Regions from separate parts of the Enterobacter sp. SM3 genome, predicted to be linked through region 1. Evidence: riboswitches for the same ligand, from Rfam matches in the RefSeq annotation. Region 1 holds a riboswitch; each other region holds the start of a gene.
The links. A riboswitch is a leader RNA that binds a small molecule or an ion and turns the genes downstream of it on or off. The one in region 1 is predicted to bind thiamine pyrophosphate.

Region 1 (2,263 bases):
TTCATCTCGCGTTCAGTTTGCGCATGCGATGTGCCCAGCAGCGCGGCGGCTTCCGGCAGATTGGGCGTAATGAGCGCCACCTGCGGCAACAGCTTTGTGCGCAGCGTCTCCACGGCGGAGGCGGAGAGCAGCGGATCGCCGCTTTTTGCCAGCATGACGGTATCCAGCACCACGTTTTGCACCTGATAGCGCTTAAGCCGCTCGGCCACCGCTTCCACAATGTCCGTCTCGGCCAGCATGCCGATCTTGGTGGTGTCGATGCGGACGTCGCTGAACACCGAATCCAGCTGTGCGGCAACAAAATCCGGCTCGATACGGTAGACCGACTGCACGCCGCGCGTGTTTTGCGCCACCAGCGCGGTAATGACCGAGCAGCCATACGCGCCAAGGGCCGAGAAGGTTTTCAGGTCAGCCTGGATACCCGCGCCGCCGCTGGGATCGGTGCCAGCAATGGTCAGGGCGTTAATCCGCTTCATGCCTGCTCCTCCAGCGTATAGAGCGCATCCAGGAACGCGGTGGCAAAACTGCCTGGCCCACGCGACTGCGCAACGGCCACCGTTCCGGCCCGCTTCATCCATCCGCAGGCGGCAGCGACGTTATCCATCCGGTCGCCCGGCAGTGAACAGCTCGCCGCCACAACGGCAGAAAGCGCGCATCCGGTTCCCACTACGCGCGTCATCAACGGATCGCCGCCCGTTACCGTGCGGGTACGTTGCCCGTCAGTGATGTAATCCACCTCGCCGGTGACAACCACAACGGCATTTGTCTGGCGAGCCAGCGCCTGTGCGGCGGACACCGCGCTGGCGGCGGTATCGGTCGTATCAACGCCGCGCCCGCCCGCGCTCATTCCGGCAAGGGCAAGAATTTCAGAGGCATTGCCGCGAATGGCGGCCGGTTTCAGGGCAAGAATTTGATGGCAAAAGCGGGTGCGGAACGTCAGGGCACCCACGGCGACCGGATCCAGCGTCCAGGGCCTGCCTGCCGCCACCGCGCTCTCTATAGCCCGACGCATCGACTGAGCACGCGGTGAGGTCAGCGTGCCAACGTTAATCAGCAGCGCATCGGCGATCGCGGCAAACTGTTCAGCCTCTTCGGCCTCAATCACCATCGCAGGTGATGCGCCAAGCGCGAGCAGAACGTTGGCCGTAAAGGTTTGTACGACATCGTTGGTCATACAGTGGGTCAGCGGAGAACAGGTTCGGAAGTGGCGTAAAACGTGTAAATCGAGCAGGTCAGGCTGCATGGTTTCGCTCCTGCCTTGCGTGAAGAAGCGATGACCGGGAAGGCATCTGACTTCCCTACGCTGGCATTATCCAGATCAGGTAATACGGGTATTTCTCAGCCTTCACAAAGAAGGGCACCCCGAGTCAAAATACTTTTAAAACAGAGAGTTATAAAAACTCATTAACGTTGTTTAGTGTAACCGCGGCCGTAGGCCAGGCGCAAGGAGTTTCGATTTATCGCCGGGCTTGTCATAGCGAAAATCTCCAGACGTACTTTCCAGTCATTTGCCTATATTTATTACGCTTTAGTTAATTCTGGTTCAATAATTGTTAACACCTTATTGAAAAACCTTTATTAGGCACTTTTACTGAGGCTATTATTTTTTCTGTCCTCTTACGCGTGATTTATTCTTTTATAAGACATACGAACTTCTTTCATACGAAATAAAAAGAATTCTCTCATCTGTTTAACCACGTTAAATATTCACATTCAATCAATTACTTAAAGCGAGTTATAAAATTAACGCGCAATTCACAGATTAATGTATACATTAAATAAATCATAGAGTTACCGCACCTTTTCGCTGTATTTATTCATATTATTTATGATTTAGATCAAAATCATTAGTTTGGGTTTAATTGATAGTTAATTCACGTTACTAAAAAAGATTAAGACAGAGTTAAACCGTCATTGATGCTTAATCTCTGTCTAATGAAAACCGTTCAGCTAAATATTATTTTTCAATACGTTAATGATGTGGTCCTTTAAAATGAAACCTTTGAATAAGTTTATTATTTCTGTTTTTGCACTGTATGTGGTTGCGGGTAGTTCATTCCATGTTGCTACAGCTGCTGAAGCGATGATCCAGACAACTGATGGTAGCAATGTTTTTCTTTCCATCCATGGTCAAGACGAATCGATCAAATCTTATGATTTAGATGATATTGATAAGCTTAGAGGTGGAGTAAGTTCTAACACCACGTCAATATCCCTTTTACGCGGCGATTTAGATGCTGAATCCCGTAATCGGGTAGATGAA
Region 2 (2,263 bases), 2.4 Mb from region 1:
TCTTCAGCGGCCTGACGCGCATAAATGAGGAAAACGGGGAACTGGAAGCAGATATCGCGCACCACTGGCAGCAGGTTTCCCCGTTTCACTGGCGCTTCTTCTTACGCCCCGGCATCCACTTTCACCACGGCCGCGAGCTGGAAATGCACGACGTCATCGCCTCTCTGGAACGCGTCCGCAAGCTCCCGCTCTACTCCCATATCTCCCGTGTGCACTCCCCCACGGCCTGGACGCTGGATATCGAGTTGTCGCAGCAGGATAAGTGGCTTCCCTGGCTGCTGGGCTATGTGCCGTCGATGATTTTGCCCGGCGAGTGGGAATCGTTGAACAACTTTGCCAGCCAGCCGATTGGCACCGGGCCCTACTCCGTCTCCCGCAATAACAGCAACCAGCTGAAAATCCGCGCGTTCGACGACTACTTTGGCTATCGGGCGCTGATCGACGAAGTGAACGTGTGGGTATTACCGGATCTCAATGAAGACCTGAGCTGCGGGCTGACGCTTGAAGGCCCTACCACGGGAGAAAAAGCCGTAGAGAGTCGCCTGGAAGAGGGATGTTACTATCTCCTCTTTGACCGCCGCACCCACCGTGGGGCAAATCAGGCCGTGCGCAAGTGGGTCAGCCACGTTTTGTCCCCTTCCAATCTGATTTACCATGCGGAAGAGCAGTACCAGACATACTGGTTCCCGGCGTACGGCCTGCTTCCGCGCTGGCACCACGCCCGCCCGGTGCACTGCGACAAACCCGCCGGGCTGGAGTCCATCACCCTGACCTACTACCGCGAGCACGTGGAGCATCGTTTTATCGCCAGAATCATGACCCGACTGCTGGCAGCCGAGGGGGTCACGTTAGACGTCAGGGAAGTAGACTATGACGAATGGCATCAGGGGGAGATCGCCAGTGATATCTGGCTCAACAGCGCCAACTTTACCCTGCCGCTCGATTTTTCCCTTTTCTCGCATCTATATGAAGTGCCTCTCATCCAGCACTGCATCGACCGTGACTGGCAGCAGGACGCCGCCCAGTGGCGTGCGGGCGAAATGAATCTTGCGGCGTGGTGCCAGCAGCTGCTGGGCGAGCAGGCGATCGTACCGCTGATCCACCATTGGCTGATGATCCAGGGCCAGCGCAGCATGCGCGGCCTGCGGATGAATACCCTGGGCTGGTTTGATTTTAAATCCGCCTGGTTTGCGCCGCCGGAGCCATAACGCTTTCGTAATATTCACCAAATCATTACAATAGCGCCGTTCTCAACGGGGTGCTGCATCACAGATGTGCGCTGAGATAATACCCGTCGAACCTGATCCGGATAACGCCGGCGAAGGGATTTGAGGCTGTCGCTCAAAATCCTTTGCCACTCAACTTTGAGGTGCAAAGTGTTAAAAAAAGTTCTCCCCCTGCTGGCGCTGTTTGCGCTGCCTGCTTTTGCGAAGCCCGTCCTGACGGTCTACACCTATGACTCCTTCTCTGCCGACTGGGGCCCTGGCCCGGTGGTCAAAAAAGCCTTCGAAGCGGACTGTAACTGCGAGCTGAAGTTCGTGGCGCTGGAAGATGGCGTTTCTCTGCTCAACCGTCTGCGCATGGAAGGGAAAAACAGCAAGGCCGACGTGGTGCTCGGGCTGGATAACAACCTGCTGGAAGCCGCCTCGCAAACCAAACTGTTTGCCAAAAGCGGCGTTGCGGCAGATGCCGTTAACGTGCCGGGCGGCTGGAAAAACGACACCTTTGTGCCGTTCGACTACGGCTACTTTGCGTTCGTGTATGACAAAAACAAGCTGAAAAACCCGCCGAAGAGCCTGAAAGAGCTGGTGGAAAGTGACCAGAAATGGCGCGTGATTTATGAAGATCCGCGTACCAGCACGCCGGGCCTGGGCCTGCTGCTGTGGATGCAGAAGGTCTACGGGGATAAAGCGCCGGAAGCGTGGCAGAAGCTGGCCGCCAAAACCGTCACCGTGACCAAGGGCTGGAGCGAAGCCTATGGCCTGTTCCTGAAAGGCGAAAGCGATCTGGTGCTGAGCTACACCACCTCTCCGGCCTACCACATTATCGCCGAGAAGAAAGATAACTATGCTGCCGCTAATTTTGCTGAAGGGCACTATCTGCAGGTGGAAGTCGCCGCGCGTACCGCCACCAGCAAACAGCCGGAGCTGGCCGAGAAGTTCCTGAAGTTCATGGTTTCACCGGCGTTCCAGAATGCGATTCCCGCAGGCAACTGGATGTATCCGGTCACTAACGTTACCCTGCCCGCAGGTTTCGAGCAGCT
Region 3 (2,263 bases), 2.0 Mb from region 1:
CGGCGCAATATCGGTGGTCAACGGCCCGAGGGTGTAGAACGGCGCTTCGTGGCAGTGCTCCAGCTCCTCGGTCATGTTGCGGCGGATCATCTGCATCGGCACGTGTCCCGGACCTTCAATCATCACCTGCACGTCATACTCCCAGGCGATTTTAGTCAGTTCACCCAGCGTGTGCAGCTCGGCAAACTGCGCTTCGTCATTCGCGTCGCGAATAGAGCCCGGACGCAGGCCGTCGCCCAACGACAGAGAGACATCGTACGCGGCACAGATTTCGCAGATCTCGCGGAAGTGCTCGTAGAGGAAGTTTTCCTGATGATGTGACAGGCACCACTTCGCCATGATGGAACCGCCGCGCGAGACGATGCCGGTCAGGCGCTTCGCCGTCATCGGCACGTAGCGCAGCAGCACGCCCGCGTGAATGGTGAAGTAGTCCACGCCCTGTTCAGCCTGCTCCAGCAGCGTGTCGCGGAACGCTTCCCAGGTGAGGTCTTCGGCAATGCCGTTGACCTTCTCCAGCGCCTGATAAATCGGGACGGTGCCAATCGGTACCGGGCTGTTACGCAGGATCCACTCGCGGGTTTCGTGAATATAGCGGCCGGTGGAGAGGTCCATCACCGTGTCCGCACCCCAGCGCGTGGACCAGACCAGCTTTTCCACCTCTTCTTCGATGGAGGAGGTCACGGCCGAGTTACCGATGTTCGCGTTGACCTTCACCAGGAAGTTGCGGCCAATAATCATCGGCTCGGACTCCGGATGGTTGATGTTGGCGGGGATAATCGCGCGGCCTGCGGCCACTTCGTCGCGCACAAACTCCGGCGTGATGTTCTCCGGCAGGCGAGCGCCAAAGCCCTCGCCTGGGTGCTGATAGCGCAGCACTTCGCTACGGATGCGCTCGCGGCCCATGTTTTCGCGGATGGCGATGAACTCCATCTCCGGCGTGACGATGCCCTGGCGCGCGTAGTGCAGCTGGGTCACGCATTTGCCCGCTTTGGCGCGTTTTGGCGTCAGCAGGCCGGTAAAGCGCAGCTCGTCCAGACCGTCGTCGGCCAGGCGCTCTTTGGTGTAGGCAGAGCTGAGTACGCTCAGTTCTTCGCAGTCGTTGCGCGCATCAATCCACGGCTGGCGCAGCTTCGCCAGACCCTGCTGGACGTTGATGGCAACATCAGGGTCGCCGTACGGGCCGGAGGTGTCGTATACCGGCACGGCTTCGTTGTCTTCATACTGCGGGTTATCTTTGCTGCCGCCGATAAGCGTCGGGCTGAGCTGAATTTCGCGCATTGGGACGCGGATATCGGCCTGCGAGCCGGAAATATAGATGCGTTTCGAGTTCGGGAAAGCGGTGCCTTCCAGCGTGTCGATGAAGTGTTGGGCCTGTGCGCGCTGTTCGCGGCGGGTCAGTTTTGCAGTAGACATAGCTCATTCCAAAAGTGAAGGACATGGCTTGTCAGACGACGGATGAAGCAAGAGAGGATCGCCCTCAGGCGATACAACAGCAGTGTGACTCTTGTTCCCTTCGCAGGTATTAGCCTGATCAGGTTCCGCGGATCCCGAATTAACGGTCTCAGCCCGCGCTTTCAGGCGCTGGGCACTCCGACAAGAAAAATCCCCCTCGTGAGAGGGGCGAATGGTTGTAAATTACTCGTTAACGATGAAGAACTCAAGCAGGGCGCGCGACGTTCTCTTCGCTACTGATGTTCACATCATTGTCCAGCACGAGGGCGATCAGCTTATCTTCCAGCGTGAATCGCTCTTCCAGCGCTTCACCGAGGTCGGATAGCGCCCGCTGGAACTCAAGATAGTTATCGTGATCGATGGCGTTCTCGAGCGCGGAATCATAGTAATCCATGATCTGCTGGGTGTTGGCTTCCAGCAGCGGATAGAGCTTGCTGGCCGCTAAATAGGGTGTTGTCCCTTCCATTTCACGGATAATGCGTTCATAAATATTGAAATGGCCGTCGGACAGATAGTCGACCAGGCCCTGACAAAAATCATCCAGCGCTTTTTCATTCAGTCGCATAAACGATTCTTTGCCAGGCTTAATACCGACCAGATTGTAATAAGCCACGAGTAGATGCTTGCGTACATGTAGCCAGCGATCCACCAGTTTGTTACTTCCTCTAACGCGCTCAGTCAGGCTTTCCAGCTGGTTTAACATGGTCGACTCCGCAAAATGTAGGATTGAATCTGCTTATCCAGAATGTAACCACAATGCTAACAACATGTCAGTGAAGCGAAGGTAGTGCAATAGATATGGATCGTATTA

Region 2: it holds a riboswitch for thiamine pyrophosphate, as region 1 does, so the genes downstream of both, thiB (thiamine ABC transporter substrate binding subunit) here and thiM (hydroxyethylthiazole kinase) in region 1, are expected to answer to the same signal.
Region 3: it holds a riboswitch for thiamine pyrophosphate, as region 1 does, so the genes downstream of both, thiC (phosphomethylpyrimidine synthase ThiC) here and thiM (hydroxyethylthiazole kinase) in region 1, are expected to answer to the same signal.

What each region holds. Positions count from the first base shown of each region.
Region 1 covers NZ_CP099971.1:3,190,251-3,192,513, forward strand. The annotation lists gene thiD (bifunctional hydroxymethylpyrimidine kinase/phosphomethylpyrimidine kinase) at 1-476, opposite strand, end outside; gene thiM (hydroxyethylthiazole kinase) at 473-1,243, opposite strand; TPP riboswitch at 1,279-1,375, opposite strand; gene GVO84_RS14980 (YadA C-terminal domain-containing protein) at 1,994-2,263, shown strand, end outside.
Region 2 covers NZ_CP099971.1:794,630-796,892, reverse strand. The annotation lists gene sgrR (HTH-type transcriptional regulator SgrR) at 1-1,208, shown strand, start outside; TPP riboswitch at 1,245-1,345, shown strand; gene thiB (thiamine ABC transporter substrate binding subunit) at 1,377-2,263, shown strand, end outside.
Region 3 covers NZ_CP099971.1:278,370-280,632, forward strand. The annotation lists gene thiC (phosphomethylpyrimidine synthase ThiC) at 1-1,413, opposite strand, end outside; TPP riboswitch at 1,492-1,603, opposite strand; gene rsd (sigma D regulator) at 1,658-2,155, opposite strand; gene nudC (NAD(+) diphosphatase) at 2,251-2,263, shown strand, end outside.